Regions from separate parts of the Pseudomonas anuradhapurensis genome, predicted to be linked through region 2. Evidence: predicted binding sites of a transcription regulator. Region 2 holds the regulator's gene; each other region holds the start of a gene.
The links. Region 2 encodes sigma-54, which starts transcription at its own class of promoters, with help from an activator protein. Its sites were predicted from a motif close to ANTGGCATNNANNTTGCTNT; they were not measured.

Region 1: a site for sigma-54 is predicted at 6,673-6,692, ahead of nirB (nitrite reductase large subunit NirB). Genes of this name have one in related genera too.
Region 3: a site for sigma-54 is predicted at 6,444-6,463, ahead of flgB (flagellar basal body rod protein FlgB). Genes of this name have one in related genera too.

What each region holds. Positions count from the first base shown of each region.
Region 1 is NZ_CP077097.1:1,410,520-1,420,757, forward strand. It holds gene rdgC (recombination-associated protein RdgC) at 1-293, opposite strand, end outside; tRNA gene HU763_RS06455 (tRNA-Val) at 510-585, shown strand; tRNA gene HU763_RS06460 (tRNA-Asp) at 599-675, shown strand; tRNA gene HU763_RS06465 (tRNA-Val) at 845-920, shown strand; tRNA gene HU763_RS06470 (tRNA-Asp) at 934-1,010, shown strand; gene HU763_RS06475 (AraC family transcriptional regulator) at 1,092-2,177, opposite strand; gene HU763_RS06480 (bifunctional nitrate reductase/sulfite reductase flavoprotein subunit alpha) at 2,488-6,513, shown strand; gene nirB (nitrite reductase large subunit NirB) at 6,818-9,370, shown strand; gene nirD (nitrite reductase small subunit NirD) at 9,370-9,732, shown strand; gene pcaQ (pca operon transcription factor PcaQ) at 9,957-10,238, shown strand, end outside.
Region 2 is NZ_CP077097.1:1,032,566-1,042,803, forward strand. It holds gene tldD (metalloprotease TldD) at 1-122, shown strand, start outside; gene yjgA (ribosome biogenesis factor YjgA) at 237-758, opposite strand; gene pmbA (metalloprotease PmbA) at 867-2,213, shown strand; gene HU763_RS04775 (FagA protein) at 2,383-2,775, shown strand; gene HU763_RS04780 (class II fumarate hydratase) at 2,778-4,154, shown strand; gene HU763_RS04785 (HPr family phosphocarrier protein) at 4,236-4,508, opposite strand; gene rapZ (RNase adapter RapZ) at 4,528-5,382, opposite strand; gene ptsN (PTS IIA-like nitrogen regulatory protein PtsN) at 5,385-5,849, opposite strand; gene hpf (ribosome hibernation-promoting factor, HPF/YfiA family) at 5,862-6,170, opposite strand; gene HU763_RS04805 (RNA polymerase factor sigma-54) at 6,250-7,743, opposite strand; gene lptB (LPS export ABC transporter ATP-binding protein) at 7,919-8,644, opposite strand; gene lptA (lipopolysaccharide transport periplasmic protein LptA) at 8,645-9,169, opposite strand; gene lptC (LPS export ABC transporter periplasmic protein LptC) at 9,156-9,728, opposite strand; gene HU763_RS04825 (KdsC family phosphatase) at 9,737-10,238, opposite strand, start outside.
Region 3 is NZ_CP077097.1:3,734,636-3,744,873, reverse strand. It holds gene HU763_RS17235 (glutamine synthetase family protein) at 1-119, shown strand, start outside; gene HU763_RS17230 (MFS transporter) at 248-1,588, shown strand; gene HU763_RS17225 (flagellar brake protein) at 1,758-2,501, opposite strand; gene HU763_RS17220 (flagella synthesis protein FlgN) at 2,583-3,050, opposite strand; gene flgM (flagellar biosynthesis anti-sigma factor FlgM) at 3,100-3,408, opposite strand; gene flgA (flagellar basal body P-ring formation chaperone FlgA) at 3,570-4,322, opposite strand; gene HU763_RS17205 (chemotaxis protein CheV) at 4,400-5,329, shown strand; gene cheR (protein-glutamate O-methyltransferase CheR) at 5,381-6,208, shown strand; gene flgB (flagellar basal body rod protein FlgB) at 6,510-6,917, shown strand; gene flgC (flagellar basal body rod protein FlgC) at 6,920-7,363, shown strand; gene flgD (flagellar hook assembly protein FlgD) at 7,379-8,083, shown strand; gene flgE (flagellar hook protein FlgE) at 8,115-9,470, shown strand; gene HU763_RS17175 (hypothetical protein) at 9,543-9,728, shown strand; gene HU763_RS17170 (flagellar basal body rod protein FlgF) at 9,953-10,238, shown strand, end outside.

The DNA of each region.
Region 1 (10,238 bases), 380 kb from region 2:
TTGCGCATCTGCTCGGTCTCGATCTCTTCGACCTTTTCCTTGACCGCGTCATTGACCACGCTGCTGGGCAGGATGCGTTCTTCCTTGCGCGCGGCAATCAGCAGGTACTCGCCGCTGACATGCACCAGGGGAGCGTCTTCGCCCTTGCCGAATGGCGCGACGAAACCATAGGTGGTCAGCTCCTGGCTGGCGCAGGGGCGGGCCGGCTTGCTGGCCAGGGCCGCTTCCAGCGCTTCAGGCTCGAACGGGACTTCCTGGGTCAGGCGGTAGGTCAGCAGGTTCTTGAACCACATGAGGGGCAATCTCTCCTTAATGCATAAGGCGGGCATTATTCTCCGAGCGGTGCTCCGAGGCCAACCCTGTCAGAGGGCCAGCAGCTATCTGCATGCCAGGAAAATGCCCGGCAGCGCTAGGTCTTTGAAAGATCTGGAATTTTTTTTGAAAAAAGTTCAAAAAACGCTTGCCAGGGTAGCAAGCCGTCCGTAGAATGCGCGCCACACCGAGACGAAGGGTGATTAGCTCAGCCGGGAGAGCATCTGCCTTACAAGCAGAGGGTCGGCGGTTCGATCCCGTCATCACCCACCACTCGATGTTTAGCGCAGCGGTAGTTCAGTCGGTTAGAATACCGGCCTGTCACGCCGGGGGTCGCGGGTTCGAGTCCCGTCCGCTGCGCCATATTCCGCTTCCAGGGCCTACTGAACACCCGGAAGCAACAGAGAAAGCGACCTTAGGGTCGCTTTTTTTGTGTCTGTTTTTTGGTGTTTATCGAAATTTGCAAAAAAATCGATAAGTGCTTGCCACAGCGCGAAGTCGTCCGTAGAATGCGCGCCACACCGAGACACATGGGTGATTAGCTCAGCCGGGAGAGCATCTGCCTTACAAGCAGAGGGTCGGCGGTTCGATCCCGTCATCACCCACCACTCGATGTTTAGCGCAGCGGTAGTTCAGTCGGTTAGAATACCGGCCTGTCACGCCGGGGGTCGCGGGTTCGAGTCCCGTCCGCTGCGCCATATTCCACTTCCAGGGCCTACTGAACACCCGGAAGTCACAAAGAAAGCGACCTTCGGGTCGCTTTTTTTGTTTCTGCGCTTCTACAGCGCCTTTACCGGAATGCAGATGTCGCAGCTGAACTCACCGGTTTGCGGGTTGAATGCCGTAGCGGCGTAAAATCTTTCAAAGCACGGGCGGTCGTCACACTGCAGGCCGTTGGACGGCATCCACTCGCGAAGCAGCCGCGTCCAGGCGTCAGCGATGTTTTCCACCCTCCCTTTGAAGCTCGACAGCGCATAGCGCCCTCCCGGCAGGGTCTGGATGTCTGCCTGACCGCTGCTGACGAAATCGGCTGGCACCTCGACGCAAGCGTCATAACGGCACTTGTCGGCGGGCGTGATGGACGGGTCGTCATGACCGATACCGTAGCAAACGCCTTCGCTGAAACCGTGCGAGTACATCCAGGGCGTCATCTTGTTGCGCCAGAACTCGCCGATGGCGGGGCCGTAGGGGCCGATCAGGCGCTGGTAGGCCACGCGCGTTGCCGGTAAATCGATGATGCGTACATTCATGGCGGGATCCTTTGCCAATGGACAGGAGACGACAGCATCAGCGAATGCGCCCTGGTGTGCCTGATCCACATTGCTCGCAACCTGATCAGGATTGCTCTCTCCATCAGCGCGATGCTGGCCAATGGCTGCAACCAGCGCTGCTGCTCGCTGCGGAGCATTGGCCCGCCAGTCCGATGGCGTACAGCCAAACCTGAGCTTGAAGGCCCGTGCAAATGCCTCAGCCGAATTGAAGCCAGAAGCCAGGGCGGTCTCCAGCACTGTTTCATGGCTGCTGGCGGAAAGGCGCAGGGCTGCATTCTCCAGCCGTCTGCGCCGGATGTAGTTGCCCAGGGTCTCGCCCATCCAGGCAGCGAAGAGCCGATGGAAATGAAAACGTGAAAAATTGGCGACGTCGGCGAGTGCTGCGCCATCCAAAGGTTGCTCCAGGTGAGCATCGATATAGTTGAGCACGCGATTCATGCGTCGTGTGTACTCAGCGCGTGATGCCTGAGCGGCGGGGGCGGTCGTCATGGCGCAAACACTAGCCTCGGATTGGAAAAGTAGCGGCTCACGGGTTGCAGCGCAGTAGAACGCTTCCAGCGTTGCAAAAGCTAGTCTACCCGCTGCCATCAGCATGAATGTGCTCCAGCATGGCGCCAGGATGCCCGCGCGTGCCATTGCATGGTGCGCCACCAGTGCCGGCATCTTCGCCGCCCAGCCCACCCCCACAGTGCTGCTGCGCCCCCAGGCCTTGCGAAATCCTGGGGCGCGCCGGCATGCCCGCGAAAGGGCGGCACAGCTGGCCCACAAATTGCTGTTTCCCCTCCATCCTGGGCTATCAACGTCGACAGCCCGCAACATTTCACGACAAAGGCGCCGTGTTGCCCCGCTTGCCAAGCAAGCCGGGCAGCCGGCGCCTTTTTGCGTTCCAACAGGAGCCCGCCCCATGGCCAACAGCGAAGTACGCAGCGTCTGTCCCTATTGCGGCGTTGGTTGCGGCATCGTCATGAGCGTTGTCGATGGCAAGGTCGCCAAGATCAGCGGCGACAAGCAGCACCCCAGCAATTTCGGCCGCCTGTGCACCAAGGGCCTTACCGCACACCTGCCGCTGAGCGCCGCCGGGCGCCTGGCCGACGCCTATGTACGCCAGCAGCGCAACCAGCAGCCGGCACGTACCGGCATCGACCAGGCCATTGCCGAGGCCGCCGCACGCCTGCGCGGCATCCTCGACCGGCACGGCCCCGATGCCGTGGCGCTGTACGTGTCCGGGCAGATGTCGCTGGAAGCCCAGTACCTGGCCAACAAGCTGGCCAAGGGCTTCATCCGCACCCGTCATATCGAGTCCAACTCACGCCTGTGCATGGCCAGCGCCAGCAGTGGCTACAAGCTCTCGCTCGGCGCCGATGGCCCGCCCGGCAGCTACCAGGATTTCGACCACGCTGATGTGTTCCTGGTGATCGGCGCCAACATGGCTGACTGCCACCCGATCCTGTTCCTGCGCCTGCTCGACCGGGTCAAGGCGGGCGCCAAGCTGATTGTCGTCGACCCGCGGCGCAGTGCCACCGCCGACAAGGCCGACCTGTTCCTGCAGGTGCGCCCCGGCACTGACCTGGCCTTGCTCAACGGGCTGCTGCACCTGCTGCAGCGCAACGGCCATACCGACCCCGATTTCATCGCCCGCCATACCGAAGGCTGGGACGAACTGGTCGGCTTTCTCGACGACTACACCCCGCAACGCGTGGCCGCCATCACCGGCTTGGCCGAGGCCGACCTCATCAAGGCTGCCGAATGGATCGGTACCGCCAACAACTGGATGAGTTGCTGGACCATGGGCCTGAACCAGAGCATTCACGGCACCTGGCACAGCAACGCGCTGTGCAACCTGCACCTGGCCACCGGTGCCATCTGCCGCCTCGGCAGCGGGCCGTTCTCGCTGACCGGCCAGCCGAATGCCATGGGTGGCCGCGAGATGGGCTACATGGGCGCCGGGCTACCGGGCCAGCGCTCGGCGCTGGTAGCGGCAGACCGGGCCTTCGTCGAGCGGCAATGGGGCCTGGCGCCTGGCAGCCTGCGGGTAGAGGAAGGCGAGGGCACCATCGCCCTGTACCAGCAGATGAAGGCGGGGGAAGTCAAAGCCTGCTGGATCATCTGCAGCAACCCGGTGGCCAGCGTCGCCAATCGCCAGCAAGTGATCGAGGGCTTGCGCCAGGCCGAACTGGTGATCGCCCAGGACGCCTTTCTCGACACTGAAACCAACCGCTATGCCGACATCCTCCTGCCAGCCGCGCTGTGGGCCGAAGGCGAGGGCGTGATGATCAACAGCGAGCGCAACCTGACCCTGATGCCGCGCGCTGTCGCGCCACCCGGGCAGAGCCTGGCGGATTGGCGGATCATTGCCCGGGTCGCCTGCGCCATGGGCTACGCCGAGGCCTTCGACTACCCCGATGCCGAAGCGGTGTACGAAGAGATCCGCCGCTTCCACAACCCCGCAACCGGCTACGACCTGCGTGGCATCGGTTATGCCGAACTGCGCGAGCAACCGCGCCAGTGGCCCTGCGCGCCAGGCCGCGACAACCCGCGCAGCCCGTTACGCTACTGCAACGATGGCAGCAGCCAGGCGCTGGTGCACGATGCCCACGGCGAACGCCCGGCACTGGCCTTTGCCACCAGCAGCGGCAAGGCGCGCTTCTTCGCCCGGCCCTGGCTGCCAGCGGCGGAATTGCCCGATGCTGATTACCCCATGGTACTGAATACCGGCCGTGTGCAGCATCAGTGGCACACCCTGACCAAGACCGGCAAGGTGCCGGCGCTGAACAAACTCGAGCCTGGCCCTTTCGTCGAGCTCCACCGCGAAGATGCCGCGCGGCTGGGCATCACCGAAAACGACCAGGTCGCCATCCGCTCGCGCCGGGGGCAAGCCGTGCTGCCTGCGCGTATCAGCGACCGGGTGATGCCGGGCAACTGCTTTGCGCCGTTTCACTGGAACGACCTGGTTGGCGATCAGTTGGCGATCAATGCCGTCACCTGCGATGCGGTCGATCCACTGTCGTTGCAGCCGGCGTTCAAGCATTGTGCCGTGCAGCTGGAGCGGGCCGCCGGTGAACGCATCGAGGCGCTTGAACTGGACACTGCCATTGCGCAGCCAGCCTGCAGGCCGACCGCCGTCCTGGCCCGTGTGCTTGGCCTGGACACGCTGCCAGTGCCGGTGCTGGCCGAGGAACAACGCCACTATCTGCAAGGCTTCCTGCTGGGCCTGGAGCAGGCCGCTAGCGAGGCTGTGCCGTGCCTGCCAGCCAGTGCACCGCTGGCCGGCAACAGTCGGCTGTTCGTCGATGGCTTGCTGGCCGGGCTGTTCGCCCAGCCTGCGCCAGGGCACCAAGCCACGCTGGCAGCCCCTCGCCACCAGGTACTCTGGGCCTCGCAGACCGGCAATGGCGAGCGGCTGGCCGAGCGTTGTGCCGAGCGCCTGCGCGCTGCTGGCCTCGCTGTGCAGCTCGATTGCATGGATGCGGTCAGCCCACATCAACTGCAAGGCGCTGCCAGCGTGGTGTTGATTGCCAGTACCTTCGGCGATGGCGATGCGCCGGATAGCGCAGCGGCGTTCTGGCGTGCCTTGCAAGGCGAGGAGGGCGCCCATTGTGCCGAACTGCCCTATGCCGTGCTGGCCCTGGGCGATTCCAGTTACCAGCAGTTTTGCGGTTTTGGCCGCAAGCTCGACCAGCGCCTGGCCGAGCTGGGTGGGCGACGCCTGCTGCCACGGGTCGATTGCGAGCCGGATTACGACGATGCCTTCGCTGCCTGGCTCGATGCGCTGCTGCCAACCCTGGGCAGTGTCGCTGCGCCGCAGCCGCGCAGCGAAGCCGCACCGGCGGTGGCCTGCAGCAAGCAGCAACCCTGGGCTGCTAGCGTGCTGGAGAACCGCCTGCTCAACGGCGCGGGCGCCAGCAAGGAAACCCGTCAGCTGGTGTTCGACCTGAGCGGTAGCGGCTTGAGCTATGCCCCGGGTGATGCCCTGGGGGTGTGGCCGCGCAACTGCCCGGCTCTGGTCGACGAACTGCTGGCGCTGATGCAGCTCGATGGCCAGGCCATGATCGAGCTGAAAAACCAGCCTCCCATGCCGTTGATAGAAGCCCTGCAAGCGCACCTGGAAATCGCCAAGGTCACCCCGCAACAGTTGCAGGTGTTTGCCGGCAATGCCCCGGACCTGCAGCGGCTGCTGCAGCCCGAGTGCAAGGCCGAGCTGCAGGACTGGCTGTGGGGTCGGCAACTGGTCGATGTGTTGCATGCCTTCCCGCAGCAACTGCCGCTGGCCAGCTGGCTCGAGCTGCTCAAACCGCTGCAGCCGCGGTTGTACTCGATCAGCTCCAGCCCGCTGGCGCACCCTGGGCAAGTGCACCTGACCGTGTCCACGGTGCGCTATGGCTCACGCAAAGGCGTGTGCTCAAGCTTCCTTGCCGACCGCGCGCAGTCACTGAAGGTGGCGATCTTCCCGCAGGTGTCGAAGCACTTCCGGTTGCCCGAGGACGACAGTGTGCCGCTGATCATGGTCGGCCCCGGCACCGGCATTGCGCCGTTCCGGGCCTTCCTCGAGGAACGTGAGGCGCGCGGAGCCAAAGGCGCCAACTGGCTGTTCTTCGGTGAACAGTACGCGGCCACCGATTTCTATTACCGGGAGCAGTTGCTGGCCTGGCAGACCACAGGGCACTTGCGCCTGGACACGGCCTTCTCGCGGGACCAGGCGCAGAAAATCTATGTGCAGCAGCGCATGCTGGAGCGCGGCGCGGAGCTCTGGCAGTGGCTGCAGGCGGGGGCTTACTTCTATGTGTGCGGTGATGCGCAGCGCATGGCCAGGGATGTGGAGGCGGCGTTGCGGGTGATCGTGGCCGAGCATGGGGGCATGGATGCGGCGGCAGCTGCGGCTTATGTCGAGGCGCTGGGCAAGGCCAAGCGGTATCGGCGGGATGTGTATTGAATGCGCCAAGATGGGGAGTGATGCACTTGGAATGTGCGTTAACTGCGCTGGTGCTATCACCGGCAAGCCAGTTTCCACAGCTATCTCACCGCCCTGTGAAGCTGTGCCAGGCCTTGTAGACGCTGGCTTGGCGGCGATAGGGCAAGTCGTGGCAACAGCTTTGGCACAGTCCCTGCTTTAACCCGGTTACAACAACGCCCACTGATCAACGGCGATCAACCCGGGCCCCCTACCGTGATGAATACAGGCAAAGGCGCCTGGAGCTTCGGCTCCAGGCGCTTTTTTTTTGATCGAGGATCGGCTTATGAAGGCAACAGCGAGCAGCGGGCAACGACAGCGACTGGTCATCGTCGGCAACGGCATGGTCGGCCATCATTGCGTCGAACAACTGGTCAGCCGTGGCGCCCTGCAGCGCTTCGAGCTGCACGTGTTTGGCGACGAGCGGCAACGCGCCTATGACCGCGTGCACCTGTCCGAGTACTTCGGTGGCAGCTGCGCCGAAACCCTGGCCCTGTGCGGGCAGGACTTCTACAGCGCCAGCGGCGTGCATCTGCACCTCAGTGAAGCAGTGCTGGAAATCGACCGCGCGCGCGGCGAAGTGGTCACCGCCGAGGGGCGCTACGGCTATGACCAGCTGGTGCTGGCCACCGGCTCGTACCCCTTCGTACCGCCGATCGAAGGCTCCAGCGGCAACGCACGCCTGGTCTATCGCACCCTCGATGACCTCGACGCCATTCGCGCTGCCGCCGCCAATGCCCGCCGTGGCGTGGTGGTTGGCGGTGGCCTGCTCGGCCTGGAAGCGGCCAACGCCCTCAAGTCGCTGGGTCTGGAAGCCCACGTGGTGGAATTCGCCCCACGGCTGATGCCGGTGCAACTGGACGGCGAGGGTGGTGCCGCGCTCAAGGCCCGGATCGAAGCCCTGGGGGTGGGTGTGCACCTGTCGCGCGCCACCCAGTCGATCAGTGCCGGTGAAGACTACCGCTACCGCATGAACTTCGATGGCGGCGAACACCTGGAAACCGACCTGATCGTGTTTTCTGCCGGTATCCGCCCGCAGGATGCCCTGGGCCGAGCCTGCGGCCTGGACATCGCGGCGCGTGGCGGGGTGGTGATCGATAACCACTGCCGCAGCAGTGACCCACGCATCTTTGCCATCGGCGAGTGCGCGTCGTGGAACGGCAGCGTATTCGGCCTGGTCGCCCCGGGCTACAGCATGGCACGCAACCTGGCGGCATTGCTGATGGGGGAAGCCGCTGGCGAATTCACCGGTGCCGACATGTCGACCAAGCTCAAGCTGCTGGGTGTGGATGTCGGTTCGATCGGCGATGCCCACGGCGCCACCCCAGGCTCGCGCAGCTACCGCTTCATCGATGAAGCCAACAACGCCTACCGCCGGCTGGTGGTGGACGCCAGCGGCAAGCGCGTGCTCGGTGCGGTGCTGGTTGGCGACAACAGTTACTACGACACCTTGCTGCAATATGCACAGAATGGCATCACCCTGCCGGCCGACCCAGCAGCGCTGATCCTGCCGCAAGGTGGCGCGGCGCCGGCCCTGGGCGCCGATGCGCTGCCCGACAGCGCGACCCTCTGCTCCTGCCACAACGTCAGCAAGGGCGCGGTGTGTGCCGCCATCGACAGTGGCTGTGGCGACCTTGCCGCGGTCAAGGGCTGCACCAAGGCAGCGACTGGCTGTGGTGGTTGCGCGGCTCTGCTCAAGCAGGTGGTCGAGCACGAGCTGGGCGCCCGTGGCGTGGTGGTGGACAAGAGCCTGTGCGAGCACTTTGCCTACACCCGCCAGGAACTGTACGGGCTGGTGCGGGTAGAGGGCATCCGCACCTTCAACGAGCTGCTCGCACGCCATGGCAAGGGGCAGGTTGGCTGCGACATCTGCAAGCCGGCGGTGGGCAATATTCTCGCCTCGTGCTGGAACCAGCCGATCATGGACCCAGCGCTGGTGCCGCTGCAGGACACCAACGACACCTTCATGGCCAACATGCAGAAGAATGGTACCTACTCGGTGGTGCCACGCATCCCCGGCGGGGAAATCACCCCCGACAAACTCATCGTGATCGGCCAGGTGGCGAAGAAGTACGACCTGTACACCAAGATCACTGGTGGCCAGCGCATCGACCTGTTTGGCGCGCAGTTGCACGAACTGCCGCTGATCTGGGGCGAGCTGATCGAGGCCGGTTTCGAAACCGGCCACGCCTATGGCAAGTCGACCCGCACGGTGAAGTCATGCGTGGGCAGCACCTGGTGCCGCTACGGGGTGCAGGACAGTGTCGCCATGGCCCTGCGCCTGGAAGACCGCTACAAGGGCCTGCGCAGCCCGCACAAGCTCAAGTTCGCAGTGTCCGGCTGCACTCGAGAATGCGCCGAGGCGCAAAGCAAGGACATCGGTGTGATCGCTACCGAGAAAGGCTGGAACCTGTACGTGTGCGGCAACGGCGGCATGCGCCCGCGGCACGCCGAACTGTTCGCCACCGACCTCGACGACGAAACCCTGGTGCGCCTGATCGACCGAGTGCTGATGTTCTACATCCGCACCGCCGACAAGCTGCAGCGCACCTCGGTATGGCGCGAGAACCTGGAGGGCGGCCTGGACTACCTGAAACAGGTGGTCATCGACGACAGCCTGGGCCTGGCTGGCGAGCTGGAGGCGCAGATGCAGCATGTGGTCGACCAGTACCAATGCGAGTGGGCCAACGCCCTCAACGACCCCGAGAAACTCAAGCGCTTCCGCACCTTCGTCAACGATCGCCGCGCTGACCCGGACGTGCACTTCGTGCGCGAACGCGAACAGCGTCGGCCTGTGGCAGCGCTGCATCTGATCCCAACCGTCGAGGAGGCTGTGTGATGAACCTGTCCAATGCTGCAGTGAAAACCCAGGTGAACTGGCAAACGGTATGTCAGGCCGACGACCTGATAGCCGATTCCGGGGTGGTGGTATGGCTCGATGGCGCCCAGGTGGCGTTATTCTACCTGCCGGAGCAGGCCCAACCGCTGTACGCGGTGGACAACCGCGATCCGCGTTCCGGGGCCAATGTCATCGGCCGTGGGCTGGTGGGCACGTTGCAGGGCGAGTTGGTGGTAGCGGCGCCGTTGTACAAACAGCATTTCAGCCTGCACAGCGGGGAATGCCTGGAGGATTCGGCGCAGCGCTTGCGGGTTTGGCCGGTGCGCTTGAGGGGGCGTGCGGTGGAGTTGGCGGTGGATTGATGGGGGTGTTGTCGCCTGTGAGATCGAGCGCCGCTCGTGCGGCGCATCGCGGATAAATCCGCTCCTACAGCCTTGCAAACCGGCGGACAACCATGGCCTGTCAGGCATGGCCACGTTGCAACAAATGTAGAAGCGGATTTATCCGCGATGCGCCGCGCGGGCGGCGCTCGATCGCCAATACGGCGAAAATACCGCGACCAGCGCAATGGGTTAAGCTTGCGCCCATGAACCTCGACACCCGCATCAAGTACCGCCACCTGCTGTGCTTCCTGGAGATTGCCCGGCAGGGCAGCCTGGCCAGGGCTGCCGACGTGCTTGCGATCAGCCAGCCGGCCATCTCCAAGACCCTCAAGGAACTCGAAGCGCTGCTGGAAACGCGGCTGTTCGCGCGCAGCCGCCAGGGCGTCGAGCTGACTGCAGACGGGACTCGCTTCATGCGCTATGCCGGGCCCAGCGTGCAAGCCCTGCGCGATGGCGTCAGCAGCCTGCGTGGCGAAGCGCGGGCA
Region 2 (10,238 bases):
ACGACCTGGCGTTGGACAGCGGGGTAGGGACCTGCGGCAAGGACGGGCAGTCGGTGCCGGTCGGGGTCGGTCAGCCGACCTTGAAGCTGGATGCGATCACGGTTGGCGGTACCGGGGCGTGATGGCTTCGGGGACCGTTGTGGGAGCGGGCGTGCCCGCGAAGCAGGCGACGCGGCGCATGGCACCGGCTTCGCCGGTGTTCGCCGGCTTGCCCGCTCCCACAGGAGCCCGGGCTGTCAGCGCAAGCCGCGCTGCAATTCGTCGAGGTCGCGGATGTACTTGAACACCTTGCGCGCAGCGGCAGGTGGCTTGTTCCGCGCTTTTTCATGCTGGGCATGGCGCACCAGCGAGCGCAACTGCTGGCGGTCGGTATCGGGGTACTCGTTGACGAAGCGTTCGAGGTCTTCGTCGTTACCGTCGATCAGCCGGTCGCGCCAGCGCTCCAGGCTGTGGAAACGCTCGTTGTACTGGCGCGTGGAGCTGTCCATCTGTTCGAGCAAGGCGTGGATGGCATCCAGGTCCTGCACACGCATCAGCTTGCCGACGAACGACATGTGCCGTTTGCGCGCGCCGTGAGCAGTGTGCTTGCTGGCCTCGGCCAGGGCCTTGCGCAACTCGTCGGTCAACGGCAGGCGGGCCAGGGTATCGGCCTTGAGCGTGGTAAGGCGCTCGCCGAGTTCGACCAGCGCATGCAATTCACGCTTGATCTGGGTTTTGCTTTTTTCGCCGTCGAAGGCGTCGTCGTTTGAATCAACCATGGTGGCAGTCCGCTAGAAATCGCCGCCATGATAACCAGTCGGGGGCCGCTTGTCCGGCCCGGTCGTAGAATGATCCTTGCCGAACGCAGAATTTGAGTGGAGAGAACCATGAGTGCAGTCCAGAGCGTAGGTCCGAAGGACCTGCCAGCATTGCAGGAGCAGGTCGAGGCGATCATCGCCGAGGCGCGCCGCCAGGGGGCCAGTGCCTGCGAAGTGGCGGTGTCGCTGGAGCAGGGCCTGTCCACCACGGTACGCCAGCGCGAGGTCGAAACGGTCGAGTTCAATCGCGACCAGGGCTTTGGCATCACCCTCTATGTCGGCCAGCGCAAAGGCTCGGCCAGCACCTCGGCCAGTGGCCCGGAGGCGATTCGCGAAACCGTTGCCGCTGCCCTGGCGATTGCCAGACATACGTCCGAGGATGCCTGTGCCGGCCTGGCCGATGCGGCCCTGATGGCCCGCGAGATCCCGGACCTTGACCTGTATCATGACTGGGCTCTGGAGCCCGAGAAGGCCATCGAGATGGCGCTGGCCTGCGAGGCGGCGGCATTTGATGCCGACCCACGCATCCTCAACGCTGACGGCACTACCCTCAATACCCATCAGGGGTGCCGCGTGTATGGCAACAGCCATGGCTTCATCGGTGGCTACGCCTCGACCCGGCACAGCCTGAGCTGTGTGATGATCGCCGAAGGCGACGGGCAGATGCAGCGCGACTACTGGTACGACGTGAACCGTCAGGGCCAGCTGCTGGCCGACCCGCGTAGCATCGGTGTGCGCGCTGCCCAGCGTGCCGCCAGCCGCCTGGGCGCACGGCCAGTACCGACCTGTGAAGTGCCGGTGCTGTTTTCCGCCGAGCTGGCGGGTGGCCTGTTCGGCAGCTTCCTGTCGGCCATTTCCGGCGGCAACCTGTACCGTAAGTCGTCGTTCCTCGAGGGGACCATCGGCCAGCGCCTGTTCCCCACCTGGCTGACCCTCGACGAACGCCCGCACATTCCGCGTGCGCTGGGCAGCGCCGCGTTCGATGGCGACGGCCTGGCGACCTATGCCAAGCCGTTCGTCGACAAGGGCGAGCTGGTCTCCTACCTGCTGGGTACCTATTCCGGGCGCAAGTTGGGGCTGCCGAGCACGGCCAATGCCGGCGGCGTGCACAACCTGTTCGTCAGCCATGGCATCGAAGACCAGGCGGCGCTGATCCGGCGCATGGGCCGCGGGCTGCTGGTGACCGAATTGATGGGGCACGGCCTGAACATGGTAACGGGCGATTATTCGCGTGGTGCGGCGGGCTTCTGGGTCGAGAATGGCGAGATCCAGCATGCGGTGCAGGAAGTGACTATCGCCGGCAACATGAAGGACATGTTCCAGCAGATTGTAGCGATTGGCAGCGATCTGGAAACCCGCAGCAATATCCACACCGGTTCGGTGCTGATCGAGCGGATGACTGTGGCGGGTAGCTGATTCGCTGCGGGTGGCGGCCTCTTCGCGGGTGAACCTGTGCACAGGCCCAGTCCAGACGGAAGACAATCCAATCCCGGCGCTCACGCCGGGATTTTTGTTTCCGCCCCTGCCCCTTGAAGTGATATAGATTCTCAATTAATAATGAATGTCATTATCTGGCAACCCGGCGATGATGTTCATGAAACCCGCTCTCCGCGAACTGCCCTACCTGGACAACTGGCGCTGGCTCAGTCGACGCATACGCTGCGCGCTCGACCCCGACGAGCCGCGGCTGATCGAGCATTACCTGGCCGAAGGCCGCTACCTGGTGTGCTGCACCGAAACCTCGCCATGGACCGTGGCCCTGACCTCGTTCCGCCTGCTGCTGGATACCGCCTGCGATCGCATGTTGCCCTGGCACTGGCGCTGCCAGTGCCTGGACCAAGCCTGGCGCCCGCTGCTGGACCTGCGCAACCTCGATCGCCAGGCGCACAACCAGCGCTGGCAACCCTATGCCCTGCAGTTGGCCAATTGCCGCCTGCTGCCGTCGTATTCCCCCGATGAACTGATGCAAGGATTGTGAACATGAGTGATACCCGTATCGAGCGCGACAGCATGGGCGAACTGCAGGTGCCGGCCCAGGCCCTGTACGGTGCCCAGACCCAGCGCGCGGTCGACAATTTCCCGATCAGCGGCCAGCGCATGCCGGCCCAGTTCATTCGGGCGCTGTTGTTGGCCAAGGCCGCGGCGGCCAAGACCAACGTCGAGCTGCAACAGCTGTCTGCAGCGCAGGGCCAGGCGATCGTCACGGCAGTCGAACAACTGTTGGCGGGGGAGTTCATCCAGCATTTCCCGGTGGATGTGTTCCAGACCGGCTCTGGTACCAGCTCGAACATGAACGCCAACGAGGTGATTGCCACCTTGGCCAGCCGTGTCCTGGGTGATGCTGTCAGCGCCAACGACCACGTCAACTGCGGCCAGAGCAGCAACGACATCATCCCTACCACCATTCATGTCAGCGCGGCGTTGGCCCTGCATGAGCAACTGCTGCCGGCCCTGGCGCATCTGGTGGAGGTCATCCAGGCCAAGTCGCAGCAAGTGCATCAGTACGTCAAGACCGGCCGTACCCACCTGATGGATGCCATGCCGGTGCGCATGAGCCAGGTGCTGGATGGCTGGGCCGCGCAACTCAACGGCGCCAAGGCGCATATCGAAGCTACCCTGCCGAGCCTGCAGGCGCTGGCCCAGGGCGGCACTGCGGTGGGTACCGGCATCAACGCCCACCCGCAATTCGCTGTCGGCTTCGCCCGCCAACTCAGCAGCCTGACCCGGGTCGAGTTCACCCCCGGGCAGAATCTGTTCGCCTTGATCGGCTCGCAGGACACCGCCGTGGCCCTGTCCGGTCAGCTCAAGACCACCGCGGTGGCGCTGATGAAAATCGCCAACGACCTGCGCTGGATGAACTCCGGGCCATTGGCCGGCCTGGGTGAGATCGAGCTGCAAGGCCTGCAACCGGGCTCTTCGATCATGCCGGGCAAGGTCAACCCGGTCATTCCGGAAGCCACCGCCATGGTCGCCGCCCAGGTGATCGGCAATGACGCCACCATCGCCATTGCTGGCCAGTCCGGTAACTTCGAGCTGAACGTGATGCTGCCGGTGATCGCCCGCAACCTGCTGGAAGGCATCGAGCTGATGGCCAACGCCAGCCGCCTGCTGGCTGACAAGGCCATCGCCAGCTTCAAGGTCAACGAAAGCAAACTCAAGGAAGCCTTGGCGCGCAACCCGATCTTGGTCACGGCGCTGAACCCGATCATCGGTTACCTGAAGGCTGCTGAAATTGCCAAGACCGCCTACAAGCAGGGCCGACCGATCATCGACGTGGCCCTGGAGCACACCGACCTGTCGCGTGAGCGACTGGAAGCGCTGCTGGATCCGGAGAAACTCACCGCTGGCGGCCTCTGATCCTGCGTCATCGCCCTGGTGGCCGGCGTCGAGCGGCTCCCTGGGCGGGTATACCGTACTTCGAGGTTATCCGACGTGGGCTTATTCGCCTTCGTCGAAATAGTTGTTGATCAGTTCGACCAGCGCCTCCATGGCTTCGTTGTCCTGGTCCCCTTCGGTATGCAGGTGCACCTGGGTGCCTTTGCCAGCCGCCAGCATCATCACCGCCATGATGCTTTTGCCATCCACCAGCTTGTCTGGCGCGCGGCCCACCCTGACCTGGCAGGGGAAGCGGCCGGCCACGCCAACGAACTTGGCTGCCGCCCGGGCGTGCAGCCCCAGCTTGTTGATGATGGTGATTTCACGGGCGGGCATCGTGGGGCGGATCCTTGGGCTAGAGGTCGCGGTGACGGACCTGGACGTTTTTCAGGGATTGCTGCAGCAACTGGCCGAGGCGCTCGGTGATGTATACCGAACGGTGATGACCACCGGTGCAGCCGATGGCGATGGTGACGTAGGCACGGTTGCTGGCGGCGAAGCGGGGCAGCCACTTCAGCAGGTAGCTGGAGATGTCGTTGAACATTTCTTCGACGTCCGGCTGTGCGGCCAGGTAGTCGATCACCGGTTGCTCGAGGCCGGAGTGTTCACGCAACTCGGGCTTCCAGTAGGGGTTGGGCAGGCAGCGTACGTCGAACACCAGGTCGGCATCGACCGGCATGCCGCGCTTGAAACCGAACGACTCGACCAGGAACGCAGTACCAGGCTCGGGCTGGTTGAGCAGGCGCAGCTTGATGGAGTCGCGCAGCTGGTACAGGTTCAGGCTAGTGGTGTCGATCTTCAGGTCGGCCAAGTCGGAAATCGGCCCCAGCAGCTCGCTCTCAACGCGGATTGCCTCGGCCAGCGAACGGTCGGCATTGGTCAGCGGGTGGCGCCGGCGGGTTTCCGAAAAGCGCTTGAGCAGCGTGTCTTCGTCGGCATCCAGGAACAGTACGTCGCACTGGATATGCCGGGCACGGGCTTCTTCGAGCAATTGAGGGAAACGGCTCAGGTGGCTGGGCAGGTTGCGTGCGTCGATCGACACGGCAACCTTGGGTTGCAGCAGCTCGGTGTTGATCAGCGCGTTTTCCGCCAGTTGCGGCAGCAGCCCGGCGGGCAGGTTGTCAATGCAGTAGAAACCGTTGTCTTCCAGGACATCGAGGGCGGTGCTCTTGCCGGAGCCGGACCGGCCGCTGACGATGATCAGGCGCATGTTCAGTGCTCGTTCTGTACGTCCAGGACAACCTGGAACAGGGCCTCGCTGCTGGTGGCCGCACGCAGGCGGTCACGCACTTCCTTGCGGTCAAGCATGCTGGCGATCTGCCGCAGTAGTTCCAGGTGAGCATCGGTCGCGGCTTCTGGCACCAGCAGGACGAACAGCAGGTCCACCGGAGCGCCATCGATCGCATCGTAGTCGATGGGGGCTTCCAGGTGCAGCAGGGCGCTGACCGGAGCGGAGCATCCTGGGAGCCGACAGTGCGGGATGGCAATGCCATTACCGAAACCGGTCGAGCCGAGTTTCTCCCGGGCGACCAGTTTTTCGAAGACGTCCTGCATCTCCAGTTCTGGTACTTGTTCGGCGATGACGGTGGCGACCTTTTCCAGGGCGCGCTTCTTGCTGCCGCCCGGCACGTTCACCAGGGAACGGCCGGGGGTCAGGATGGTTTCAAGTCGGATCATGGATGAGGGGGATCAGCGGGCAGCTGCACCTTGCAGCAGGCTTTGCTGTTTTTCCTTGTGTTTTTTCAGTTGGCGGTCGAGCTTGTCGGCCAAGGCATCGATCGCTGCATACATGTCTTCGTGTTCGGCGTTGGCAACCACTTCGCCGCCGGGAATCTGCAGGGTCGCCTCGACCTTCTGTTGCAGCTTCTCGACCTTCATGATGACCTGCACGTTGGTGATCTTGTCGAAGTGACTTTCCACCCGAGCGAGTTTTTCAAGCACGTAATCGCGCAGTGGCTGGGTGACTTCTACATGCTGTCCACTGATATTGACTTGCATACAGCTTCTCCTTTGTTGCCCGTGCATAAAGAGGCAGGTCTTGCACCTGCCCCACAAACGCTGTGGCGCATCTCAGGGGCTACATCAGTCGCTTGCGTTCGCTCGACGGTGCGATGCCGAGAGACTCGCGATACTTGGCGACGGTGCGACGGGCTACCTGGATGCCTTGTGCCTCCAGTAAACCAGCGATCTTGCTGTCACTCAATGGCTTTTTCTGATTTTCCGCCGCAACCAGTTTCTTGATGATCGCGCGGATCGCCGTGGACGAGCATTCTCCGCCTTCGGAGGTGCTGACGTGGCTGGAGAAAAAGTATTTCAGTTCGTAGATGCCACGTGGCGTGTGCATGTATTTCTGCGTGGTAACCCGCGAAATGGTCGATTCGTGCATGCCGACCGCCTCGGCGATGTCATGCAGCACCAGGGGTTTCATCGCTTCGTCGCCGTGGTCGAGGAAGCCGCGCTGATGCTCGACGATCTGCGTGGCCACCTTCATCAGCGTCTCGTTGCGGCTTTGCAGGCTCTTGATGAACCAGCGCGCTTCCTGCAGCTGGTTGCGCATGAAGGTGTTGTCGGCACTGGTATCGGCCCGGCGCACGAAGCCGGCGTACTGCGGGTTGACGCGCAGGCGCGGGATGGCTTCCTGGTTCAGCTCCACCAGCCAGCGGTCATTGTCCTTGCGCACGATGACGTCGGGCACCACGTATTCAGGTTCGCTGGACTCGATCTGCGAACCGGGGCGCGGGTTCAGGCTCTGCACCAGCTCGATGACCTGGCGCAGCTCGTCTTCCTTGATTTTCATGCGCCGCATCAGCTGGCTGTAGTCGCGGCTGCCGAGCAGGTCGATGAAATCGGTGACCAGGCGCTTGGCTTCGGTCATCCACGGGGTATTGGCTGGCAGTTGGCGCAGTTGCAGCAGCAGGCATTCGCCCAGGTTGCGGGCACCGACGCCGGCCGGTTCGAACTGCTGGATGCGGTGCAGCACCGCTTCGACCTCGTCCAGCTCGATATCCAGCTCGGGGTCGAAACCGGCACAGATCTCCTCGAGGGTGTCTTCCAGGTAACCCTGGCCGTTGATGCTGTCGATCAAGGTGACCGCAATCAGCCGGTCGGTATCTGACATCGGTGCCAGGTTCAACTGCCACAGCAGGTGGCTTTGCAGGCTTTCGCCGGCCGATGTCCGCGTGGTGAAGTCCCATTCGTCATCGTCGTTGCTGGGCAGGCTGCTGGCGCTGGTCTGGTAGATGTCTTCCCAGGCGGTGTCCACCGGCAGCTCGTTGGGAATGCGCTCGCTCCACTCACCGTCCTCAAGGTTGTCGGCACTGGTGGTGCTTTCCTGGAAGCTGTTGTCCTGGACTTCGGCGGCCGGTTTGTTCTCGGCGTTGTCCGCCATCGGGTCGCTATTGTCGAAGTCGTCGCCGTCTTCCTGACGTTCGAGCATCGGGTTCGACTCCAGCGCTTCCTGGATTTCCTGTTGGAGGTCCAGGGTGGAAAGCTGGAGCAGGCGGATGGCCTGTTGCAACTGCGGCGTCATCGTCAGTTGCTGGCCCATTTTTAGGACGAGCGATGGTTTCATGGCTGGGGCTTAATACCTTGTTCGCCGGCGCGCATGCGCCATCCACTACACGGGGGCGCCGGGGCGCCAGATCAAGCAAGTTTTATGCCTTAAATTGTAGCGTTTGCCTAGAGTACCGTAACAACTTTACCCCGATTGCAGGGCGAATTGCCGGCACTCCAGGCGCGTACTGGGTTCAGAGCCGGAACTCGTGGCCCAGGTAAACCTCTTTGACCAAGTCGTTGGCCAGGATGGTCTCGGCATCGCCTTCGGCGATAAGGCGGCCATCATTGACGATATAGGCGGTTTCGCAGATATCCAGGGTCTCGCGGACGTTGTGGTCGGTGATGAGTACACCGATGCCCTTGGCCTTGAGGTGGTGGATGATCTGCTTGATGTCGCCGACGGAAATCGGGTCGACACCGGCAAACGGTTCGTCCAGCAGGATGAACTTGGGGGCGGTCGCCAGCGCACGGGCGATCTCGACGCGACGGCGCTCGCCACCGGACAGGCTCATGCCAAGGTTGTCGCGAATGTGGCTGATGTGGAATTCCTGCAGCAGGCTTTCCAGTTCCTTGCGGCGGCCTTCGCGGTCGAGGTCCTTGCGGGTCTCGAGAATGGCCATGATGTTGTCGGCCACCGACAGCTTGCGGAAGATCGAGGCTTCCTGCGGCAGGTAGCCGATACCGGCGCGGGCGCGACCGTGCATGGGCTGGTGGCTGACATCGAGGTTGTCGATCAGCACGCGGCCCTGCTCGGCCTGGACCAGGCCGACGATCATGTAGAAGCAGGTGGTCTTGCCGGCGCCGTTGGGGCCGAGCAGGCCGACGATCTGGCCGCTGTCGATCGACAGGCTGACGTCACGTACGACTTGCCGCCCCTTGTAGCTCTTGGCCAGGTGCTGGGCTTTGAGGGTTGCCATTTACTCGGCCTTCTTCTTGGGCTGGATCACCATGTCGATACGCTGACGCGGCGAAGTCACGTTGCCACCACGACCGGCGGTCGCCACCTGGGTCTTGGTGTTGTAGACGATCTTCTCGCCTTCGGTGGTGTTGCCTTCGTTCTCGACCTTGGCGCGATCGGTGAGCACCACCATGTCCTTCTGCGCCTGGTACTGGATGGTAACTGCCCAGCCTTTCATCTTGTCCGGCTTGGCTGCGCTCTGCTGCTGCTCGAAGTAGGCCAGGTTGCCCACCGAGGTCACCACGTCGATGTCGCCGGAGGCGGAACGGGTGATGGTCACGGTGTTGCCTTTGATCATCATCGAACCCTGGGTGATGATCACGTCGCCGGTGTAGGTGGCCACGCCCTGCTTGTCGTCCAGGTGGGCGTTGTCGGCCTGGATGCGGATAGGCTGGTCACGGTCATTCGGCAGGGCGAGGGCGCTCGCGCTTCCCAGTGCTGCGCTCAGGCTGAGCAAAAGGGGGAGGGTTTTAACGAGCCTCATACTGTCCTCTTACGTTAGAGAGCAAGTCCATCTTGCCTTCTTTCAAATACGCTTTCATTCCTTTACCCGTAGTCGTGCCACCGGCGCCGTCGATTCTAACGGCTTGCTCGGTCTGCGCATATTGCTTCTGCGGGAACACGGTCATGCGTGAGCTGGTAATGATGGTTTCGCGCTGTTTTTCGTCGGTGCGGGCAACCCGCACGTTGTCGATCAGTTCAACTTCGCTGCCGTCCGGGTTGACCTCGGCGCGGGTGCTCTGCACGTGCCAGGGGAACGCGGTGCCGCGGTACAGGTGCAGGTCCGGCGTGGTCAGCAGGGTGATTTCGCTGGCCTTGAGGTGCTCGACCTTGTCGGCGGTCATTTCGTACTGCAGCTTGCCGTCGGGCAGGAACTGCACGCTGTGGGCGTTGACTGCGTAGTAGTCGATGGCGCTCTTGTCGACCTGCGCTACCGGTTTGTCGAGGAAGCTTTCCGGGCTGACATTCCAGTAGCCGATCGCCACCAGCAGGGCGGCGATCACCGCGAGCAGCGCAATGTTGCGGGCTTTCTTGCTGAACATGGGCAGCCTTACAGGTAGTTGGCGTTGGCAGCGTCCAGGGTGCCCTGGGCCTGCATGATCAGTTCGCAGAATTCACGGGCCGCGCCTTCGCCGCCACGTGCCTGGGTCACGCCATGAGCGTGCTGGCGAACGAATGGGGCGGCGTTGGCCACCGCCATGCCCAGGGCGACCCGGCGAATCACCGGCAGGTCCGGCAGGTCGTCGCCGAGGTAGGCCACTTGAGCATAGCTCAGGCCCAGTTCGGCGAGCAGGCCGTCAAGCACCACCAGCTTGTCCTCGCGGCCTTGATAGAGGTGCGGGATGCCGAGGTTCTTCGCCCGGCGCTCGACCACCGGGGTCTTGCGCCCGCTGATGATCGCGGTGGTCACGCCCGAGGCCATGAGCATCTTGATGCCCTGGCCGTCGAGGGTATTGAAGGTCTTGAATTCGCTGCCGTCCTCGAGGAAGTACAGGCGTCCGTCGGTGAGCACGCCGTCCACGTCGAACACTGCCAGCTTGATGTGCTTGCCG
Region 3 (10,238 bases), 2.7 Mb from region 2:
GGGAACTGTTCGGCAGCGAGTTCATCGAAGGCTACATTGCCAGCAAGACCCTCGAGCTGACCGATTTCCTCGATGAGATCACGCCCTGGGAGCGCCGAGTGCTGGCGGCACAGGCCTGATCGCGACACAACCGACACTGGACACGCCCCGTAGCGGCAAAATCGCTATCGGGGCCTGCGCCAGGCAGTTTTTGCCCTTATGCTTCTTGCACCCAATCGTCACCTGACCAGGGAGCTTTACGGTACGTATGCGAAATATATGGAAGCCGTTTCAGTCGTTGTATTTCGCCGCGCTGATGATGTTGATCGGCTCGGGCCTGCTCAGTACCTACCTGGCCCTGCGCCTGGCGGCTGACCACGTCGACAGCCTGTGGGTAGGTGCGTTGATGGCGGCCAACTACTTTGGCCTGGCGGTCGGCGGCAAGGTCGGCCACCGCCTGATTGGCCGGGTCGGGCACATCCGTGCCTATGCCACCTGCGCCGGTATCGTCGGCGCGGCAGTGCTCGGCCACGGCCTGACCAATTGGTTGCCGGCCTGGGTCGGGCTGCGGATGATCGTCGGCCTGGGCATGATGTGCCAGTACATGGTCATCGAAAGCTGGCTCAACGAGCAGGCCGATGTGAAGCATCGCGGCGCAGTGTTCAGCGGCTACATGATCGCCTCTTACCTGGGCCTGGTGCTCGGCCAGCTGATCCTGGTGGTGCACCCGCAACTGGGCCCCGAATTGCTGATGCTGGTGGCCATGTGCTTTGCCCTGTGCCTGGTACCGGTGGCGATGACCCGGCGGATCCACCCGGCGCCCTTGCGCCCGGCGCCGATGGAGCCGAAGTTCTTCCTCAAGCGGGTGCCGCAGTCGCTCAGCACGGTGCTGGGCTCGGGCCTGATCGTCGGCTCGTTCTATGGCCTGGCGCCGTTGTATGCCTCCAGCCAGGGGCTGAGCACCGAGCAGATCGGCCTGTTCATGGGTAGCTGCATTTTCGCCGGCCTGCTGGTGCAGTGGCCGCTGGGCTGGTTGTCCGACCGCTACGACCGGGCGGTGCTGATCCGTAGCGTGGCGGTAGGCCTGGCGCTGGCTTCGGCACCGCTGGCGGTACTGCCCAGCGTGCCGCTGGAATTGCTGTTTGGCGTGGGCTTCCTGATCTCGTTGCTGCAGTTCTGCCTGTACCCGCTGGCGGTGGCGTTTTCCAACGACCATGTGGAGAGCGAGCGGCGGGTGTCGTTGACCGCGATGCTGCTGGTGACCTATGGCGTGGGGGCGTGCATCGGGCCGCTGGCGGCGGGGGTGCTGATGAAGCTGCTGGGGGCGCAGATGCTGTATGCCTTCTTCGTGTTCTTCGCGCTGGTGCTGGTATGGCGCATCCGGCCGAAAGCGGTCACCGGGTTGCACCAGGTACAGGATGCGCCGTTGGGCCACGTGGCGATGCCGGCGGCCGGTTCGCCGTTGTCGGCGGCACTCGACCCACGGGTGGATGAGCAGACCGTGCAGGACGTGATGCAGGCACCGGTGGCCGCGGAGGACACCGAGGCGGAAGAGAAGGGGACCGGGCAACCGGCGGCTGAGCCGCAAGAGGTCAGCAAGTCGGTGTAAGCCAGTGCCGGCCTCTTCGCGGGCATGCCCGCTCCCACAAGGACCGCATCAAGCCTGAGGGCTGCGCCGTCCCGGTGGGAGCGGGCGCGCCCGCGAAGAGGCCGGCACTGTAAGAACACAAATGAAAACGCCACCTCGAAAGGTGGCGTTGTTGTCTTGCAGCCGACGATCAATAGTCGTCCTTGTCGAACCGCCGCGCCTCGCGTTGCAACTGGTACACGAAGCTCTCGATCTTGCGCTGGGCCTGCCCGCTGAGGTTATGGAAGCGGATGCCGGCGAACGTGGTATTGATCCGCTCTTCATAATGCAGGTGGCGCAGTTCGACCATGGTATCCACCAGGCCCAGCGGGTTGCCCGCCTTGAAACGCTCGTACACCTGGCCCAGTTGCAGGCGCTCCTCGACATTGCCGTCGAAGCGCAGCTTGCAGCCGGTGGCAGAGATATCCAGCAGCTTGCCGCGCAGCGCGCCATTGCCCTTGAGGTGGGTACCATCGAGGATGATGTCGACCAACTGCGACAGCTTCAGCGCGGCGCGGAATGCGTTGCGGCGCTGGTGGTAGGTCATTTCCAGGGGCATGGCGCCGCGGTAGCAGCGGTGGCCATCGACTTCGCTGATCCGCAGGGCGTGGGTGCACTCCCAGGCAATGCGCACGCCATCGTGAAAACCTTCGACGCGGAAGTGTTCGCCGTTCTCGATGTACTTCTCGCCGTCGCGGGGAATCATCTCGTCCAGCGCCAGGGTGTTGCTGTCACGGTCCACGTGCACCACGTAGCTCTGGAAACGCTGGCTACGGTCGTGGAAGGTGATGATCAGGGGGTCATGGCTTTCCTGCAACTGCCGCAAGTTGGCCGCAATCTCCAAAGGGGTGTTCAGCACCTTTGGCGGCTGCGGGGCATCGGATTCATTGAACACGGCTTTATCGTTCTCCAGGCAAAAGCGACACACGCAATTAACGGCATTTTGCCAGTATGTTCCGTGCCTTGATAGAAAAAATCAAACCTGGCTGAGCGCCCGTGGCTTGACCAGCGGCGAGGTACTGCCGCGGCTGTCGTAGAGCGACGGAGAGTCGCCGCCCATGAGGATGCGGATCTGGTTGTTGGTGGCGTTCTGCTGCACCTGGATGATCCGCCCATTGGTCTCGTTGAGCTGCTGGCAGGCTTGCATCAACTGGCTGATCACGTCGAGTTGCTGCAGCAGCAGTGCACCGTTCGGCGATTGCGCTGCCAGCGCTTCCACCCCGGCGCGGTTGGCGCTCAGGCCCAGGCTGGTGAGCAGGTTGTTGCGCCGCGTGCCTTGCTGCTCCAGCAACACGATCAAGGACTGCTTGCGGGCGAGGATGGTCTCCAGCAACGCCATGTCGCGCCCATGCAGTGCCACGGCCTCCTTCTGCAAGAGGTCGAGCAGTTCCTGCATCGGGGCGATGTCATCTTCGATCAGTTGCAGCAAGGTGGTGTCGTGCATGGCTAACTCTTGGCTTTTCTAGCGTCCGTGAAGTCAGCGCGCCGAACGGTCAGCGCTGGGCTTCGAAATCGAGCAGTTTACTGGCGACCCGGCCGGCATCGACCTGGTAGCTGCCGTCGGCGATCGCCTGCTTCAACTGGGCCACACGGGCACTGTTGACCACCGGCTCGTCGCGCAGCTTGTCGCTGATCTTCTGCAACTGCTGTGCCTCCTGGCTGAGGTGTACCGCTTCTCCGCTGGCGCTGGTAGTGGCTTCCTGGCTGGCTGCCGCTTTGTCGGCGCTGCCGGATGCGCTGGTGCCGCGCACGCCGCCCGTGACGGACGGAGAATTATTTACACGACTGAAGTCGATGACCATGATCAGAAACCCCTGGGTATTTGGACGCTTGCCTTGTTTTCGGCCAACCCGAAAGAAACTTTAGGCACAAATGCGTAGCCGCCTGTCGGCAAGCTTGCGAACCCGTTTTCTGACACAGTTTAGGAGCAGCGGTTCCTCACCGCCAGCGCAATGTCGGCTGGCTACATACTGACCTCGACCTGGCCTGGGCCGGTGACCCTGGCCTTGACTACCCGTTTGGAATTGAGGTTGCGCACCCGGATCTGTTCGCTCAGGCCGCCCTTGCTCAGCGCTTCGCCGGGCATGCGTACGCTCAGGCTGCCGCTGCGCGCGATGATCACCACGTGGTCGCCCTTGCGCACCACCTCGGCCTGTTCCAGGTGTTGTGGGGTGAGCACTTGGTCGATCACCGTCGGGCGCAGCATCTTCATGCCGACCGCCTGGTCCAGTTCGGTCAGGAAGCCTTGCCCCAGCGTGCCGACATCGCGTTCACGCAGGGCCACGTCGCCTTCGCCTACCACGTTGTCGCGCTTGAGCGGGCGGGTCATCACCACCACCTCGCGGAACAGCCGCACGGTGGCCGGTACGAACACGGTCCACGGCGCTGCACTGTCGCAACGCACCTTCACCGTAACGCGGCCCAGCGGTTGCGCCGGGCTTTCCAGCGAGGCGTCCAGCTGCTGGCTGCACAGCGGCATGCGCAGGCGCGGGTCCAGCGGGTTGACCTGGATTTCGTAGCGGCCGGCAGTCTGGGTGGTGGCCAGGTAATCTTCGACGCTGAATTCAAGAAACCCTTGGGTGACACCGATAAGCTGTTCAGGCAAGGTAAACGCGTCCGCCAGCGTGCGAACGCCGGGCACCAGCAGGCAGAGCATGGCCAGCGAGCCAGTCAGCAGGCGCGTCAATCGTCGGGAAAATGTCGTTTTCGTGTACATGACGCTCAAAAAAGCAAAGCCCGTGCCGACTCGCTATCTGAGTGGCAACAAAAGGCTTAAATGTAGAGGAGTCTGGCATGGCAGGTGTTATGGATTCGGTCAACCAGCGCACCCAGCTGGTAGGGCAGAACCGCCTGGAACTGCTGCTGTTCCGCCTCAATGGCGAGCAGCTTTACGGCATCAACGTGTTCAAGGTCAGGGAAGTGCTGCAATGCCCGGCGCTGACCCTGCTGCCCAAGGCGCACCCGGTGGTGCGCGGCGTTGCCAACATTCGCGGGGCGACCATCCCGATCCTCGACCTGTCGATGGCCACCGGGCTGCGGCCGCTGCAGGAAGACACGCGCAACAGCTTCGTGATCATTACCGAGTACAACACCAAGACCCAGGGCTTCCTGGTGCACTCGGTGGAACGCATCGTCAACATGAACTGGGAAGAAATCCATCCGCCACCCAAGGGCACCGGCCGCGATCACTACCTGACCGCCGTCACCCGGGTGGACAACCGCATGGTCGAGATCATCGACGTGGAAAAGGTGCTGGCCGAAGTGGCACCGTCGTCCGAGTCGGTGTCGGCCGGGGTGGTCGATGCCGAGGTGCAGGACAAGGCCGTGCTGTTGCGGGTGCTCACCGTCGACGATTCATCGGTGGCGCGCAAGCAGGTCAGCCGTTGCCTGCAGACCGTGGGGGTCGAGGTGGTGGCGCTCAATGACGGTCGCCAGGCCTTGAACTATCTGCGTCAGCTGGTGGACGAAGGCAAGAAGCCGGAAGAAGAGTTCCTGATGATGATCTCGGACATTGAAATGCCGGAAATGGACGGCTACACGCTGACCGCAGAGATTCGCAGCGATCCGCGCATGCAAAAATTGCATATCTGCCTGCATACTTCGCTTTCCGGGGTGTTCAACCAGGCAATGGTCAAGAAGGTCGGGGCCGATGACTTCCTGGCCAAGTTCAAGCCGGACGACCTGGCCCAGCGGGTGGTCGACCGGATCAAGGCAGCGCATTGAAAGCGCCGGGAGCAACCTCCCGGCACCAGTGATTGAAAAGAGGCGGCAGAAGTGTCTACGGGTAATTTGGATTTCGAACAGTTCCGGGTCTTCCTGGAGAAAGCCTGTGGCATCCTGCTGGGGGAGAATAAGCAGTACCTGGTTTCCAGCCGTCTCAACAAGCTGATGGAACAACAGGGCATCAAGAGCCTGGGCGAGCTGGTACAGCGCATCCAGGCCCAGCCGCGAGGTGGCTTGCGCGAGCAGGTGGTCGATGCCATGACCACCAACGAGACCCTGTGGTTTCGCGATACCTACCCGTTCGAAGTGCTGAAGAACAAGGTGATTCCGGAGTTCATCCGCAACAACCCTGGGCAGCGCCTGCGCATGTGGTCGGCGGCCTGTTCGTCGGGGCAGGAGCCGTATTCCATCTCGATGGCCATCGACGAGTTCGAGCGTGGCAACCTTGGCCAGTTGAAGATGGGCGCGCAGATCGTCGCCACTGACCTGTCCGGCAGCATGCTGACCAACTGCAAGACCGGCGAGTACGACAGCCTGGCGATTGCCCGCGGCCTGTCCCAGGAGCGCCTGCAGCGCTACTTCGACCCCAAGGGGCCGGGGCGCTGGGCGGTCAAGCCGGCAATTCGCAGCCGTGTCGAGTTCCGCTCGTTCAACCTGCTCGACAGCTATGCCAGCCTGGGCAAGTTCGACGTGGTGTTCTGCCGCAACGTGCTGATCTACTTCTCGGCGCAGGTCAAGAAGGACATCCTGCTGCGCATTCACAGTACCCTGAAGCCGGGTGGCTACCTGTTCCTCGGTGCCTCCGAGGCGCTGAACGGGCTGCCGGACCATTACCAGATGGTCCAATGTAGCCCGGGGATCATCTACCAGGCCAAGTAAGCACAAAGGCCGGCAACCAAAGTTGCCGGCCTTTTTGTTTGTCGTGTCGGCGTTTTGCGGGCATGCCCGCGAACAGGCCGAAGCAGGAAAAGCTGACGTCAATTTTTTGTTTTGCCGCTTTTGCCACCCGGCAATTGCCGCTTTCGCCGCATCAGGCGGAAGGTCTTTGCCGCTTTTCTGGCATCACCCTGACAGCACTGTGCCGGGCAAGCCCGTAATTCCGGGGTTTGTCTGGGTTGGCACAGCCCTTGCTATACCTTGGCCAACGATATTCCGGTCAACCTTCGAAGGTTTCCCCGACATGAGCATCAGTTTCGACAAGGCGCTTGGCATCCACGAAAAGGCCCTGGGCTTTCGCGCTCAGCGCGCCGAGGTGCTGGCCAACAACATTGCCAACGCCGACACGCCCAACTACAAGGCGCGTGACATGGACTTCGCCTCGGTGCTCGCTGCCGAAAGCGACAAGCAGCAGAGCGGCCGTTTCAGCCTCGAGCGCACCAACAGCCGCCACATCGAGGCCGACGGCCTGGCGATGGCCGACGATACCCTGAAGTACCGCACGCCGCTGCAGCCTTCGATCGACCAGAACACCGTGGACGCGCAGATCGAGCAGTCGAACTACACCGAAAACGCCGTCGGCTTTCAGGCCAGCTTCACCTTGCTCAACAGTAAATTCAAAGGGCTGGTATCGGCCCTGCGGGGAGAATGACCATGTCCCTTTCCAGTGTCTTCAACATTGCCGGTAGCGGCATGAGCGCGCAGAACACGCGCCTGAACACCGTTGCCTCGAACATCGCCAACGCCGAGACCGTGTCTTCGAGCATCGACCAGACCTACCGCGCCCGCCACCCGGTGTTCGCCACGACCTTCCAGGATGCGCAGGCCGGCAGCAGCCAGTCGCTGTTCGAGGACCAGGGCGAAGCCGGGCAGGGCGTGCAGGTAAAAGGCATCGTCGAGGACCAGAGCAACCTGGAGGCCCGCTACGAGCCGAACCACCCGGCGGCGAACAAGGACGGCTATGTCTACTACCCGAACGTCAACGTGGTCGAGGAAATGGCTGACATGATTTCCGCCAGCCGTGCGTTCCAGACCAATGCCGAGCTGATGAACACGGCCAAGAGCATGATGCAGAAAGTCCTGACCCTGGGTCAGTGATAAGGAAACCAGACCATGGCAATCGATACTACCGGCGTGAATCTCAACGAAGTGCTTGCGGCGTCGGGTGTGGGTACCAACACCAAGAAGACCGTGGACACCGCATCCAAGACCGGCACCGACTCGCTCGGCAAGGATGCCTTCCTGCAGTTGCTGGTGACCCAGATGCAGCACCAGAACCCGCTGGACCCGCAGGACAACGGTGAATTCGTTGCCCAGTTGGCGCAGTTCAGCAGCCTCGAAGGCATCACCTCGCTGAACGAATCGGTCAGTGCCATTACCAGTGCCATGGCCTCGTCCCAGGCGCTGCAGGCGTCGTCGCTGGTCGGTCGCTCGGTGGTGGTGCAGAACGACAAGGCTATCGTCGATACCAGCGAAAGCTTCAACGCGCAGTTCGTGGTGCCGCAAGCCATCGGCGAAGCGAAGATCACCATCAAGGACAAGGACGGCAACACCGTCAAGACCATCGAGCTGGGCGAGCAGAAAGCCGGTTACGCCGATTTCATCTGGGACGGTACCAACAATAGCGGCGAGAAGGTCGACCCGGGTACCTACACCTTCACCGCCAGCACCACGGTGGATGGCAAGGCGGTGCAGATGAACACGCTGTTGCCTGCCAAGGTGACCAGCGTCAGCTTCAGCTCCGGCGGTGAAATGGTGTTGAACCTCGCTGGCGTTGGCAAAGTATCCCTCTCCGACGTGCAAACCATCGGTATCTAAGGCCCATTAGTGCGGCAAAAGGAGCGAATTCATGTCTTTCAATATCGGCCTTAGCGGTCTGTACGCAGCAAACAAGCAACTGGATGTCACCGGCAACAACATCGCCAACGTCAACACCACCGGCTTCAAGTCGTCGCGTGCCGAGTTCGCCGATGTCTACGCCGGCGCCAACCGCCTCGGCGTGGGCAAGAACCAGGTGGGTAACGGCGTGCGTCTGGCGGCCGTGTCCCAGCAGTTCACCCAGGGTGACGTCAACAACACCGGCAACGTGCTGGACATGGGCATCCAGGGCCAGGGCTTCTTCGTGCTGTCCGACAACGGCTCGCGCGTCTACACCCGTGCCGGTGCGTTCCAGGCCAGCAAGGACAACTTCGTGGTGACCTCGGATGGCCTGCGCCTGCAGGGGTATGCCGCAGACTCGAATGGCAAGATCCAGAAGGGCGTGCTGAGCGACCTGCAGATCGATACCTCGGCGCTGCAGCCAAAGGCCACGTCGCTGATCGACCAGGGCATCAACCTGAACTCTTCGGCCGCCGATATCCCCCTGGAAGTCGACGATGGTACTGGCGCGATGGTGCCGAACCTGCCGTTCGACCCGGCTGACCAGAAGACCTACACCAAGTCCTTCCCGACCAAGGTGTACGACAGCCAGGGCAACGAGCACACCATGGAGCAGTTCTACCGCAAGACCGGCACCAATGAGTGGACCATGTACACCCTGGTGGATGGGCGCAACCCGTTCGACCCATCCTCCACCACGCCGCTGACCGGCACCATCAGCTTCAACAGCGATGGCTCGGTCAAGAGCATGACGGCCGACAACACCGGCCACCCGGCGGGCTCGTCGTTCACCGTGACCAACAACACCTTCACCATGACCGGTTGGGTGCCTGCGGTGGAAGACTCGGCGGGTAACTGGATCGCCAACGGCGCCGCAGGCAATGCCGATGGCATGCGCCTGTCGATGAACAGCACCACCTCCTACAACACCGAGACCGCTCGCATGTCGCAGTCCCAGGATGGTTATGCCACCGGTATCCTGTCGAGCCTGAGCATCGACTCCACCGGCGTGCTGTTCGCCAGCTTCAGCAACCAGCAGTCCCGCGCCATCGGTCAGGTTGCGCTGGCCAGCTTCGCCAACGAGCAGGGCCTGCAGCAGATCGGTGGTACCCGCTGGACCGAGACCTACACGTCCGGCATTCCGGGTATCGATGCGCCGAAGACCGGTACCCTGGGCAGCGTCGAGTCCAACTCGCTGGAAGCTTCCAACGTCAACCTGACCCAGGAGCTGGTCGAGCTGATCAAGGCGCAGAGCAATTACCAGGCGAACGCCAAGACCATCTCCACCGAAAGCACCATCATGCAGACCATCATCCAGATGACCTGATGGTCGCTGGCTGAGCGTGTGCGGGCGAACCCCTTTGTCATGAAGGGGTTCGTCGTTTTTGCAGGGGGCTCCATGAACAAACTGCTTGTCGCGCTGATTGCTGCAGCGTGCCTGTACCAGGCCCAGGCTGGCACCGCGCCGTGGTGGCGCTGGGAAAGCCAGGTGGATGGGCGCCTGGTGTGCTCGCAGTGGCCGCCGGGGGAGGGCTGGAAGAAGTTTGCCGGGCCCTTCACCAATGGCGCCTGCCGCGAGCCTTGACCTGGCCGGCGTGTTCGCCGATTTGCCTGCGAAGACGTTGCTGCAGGCTTGCCGCAATCGGCAACCCGGCGCCGGATAACCGGCGTCCGCGCTTCGGCAAAACCCCGCAAAAGCCCGTAATCACGGGCTTTTTGCTGATTTCGAAAAGTTGGTTCGGAACTTGCTTTAGAGCCTGCACAGCAGCGGCGAGCGGCAAACGATCGCCAGTGCAGCGGAGGATGACTGTGGACAAGATGCTTTACGTGGCCATGACCGGCGCCAGCCAGAACGCGCTGGCGCAGAAGGCCCACGCCAACAACCTGGCGAACATTTCCACCAATGGTTTCCAGCGTGACCTGGAGCAGGCGCGCTCGATGCCGGTGTTCGGCGACAGCTTTCCGGCGCGTGCCTTTGCCATGACCGAACGCCCGGCCACCGACTTCAGCGAAGGGCCGATGGTTGAAACCGGGCGCGACCTGGACGTGACGGTGACCGGCAAGGGCTTCATTGCCGTGCAGGCACCCGACGGCA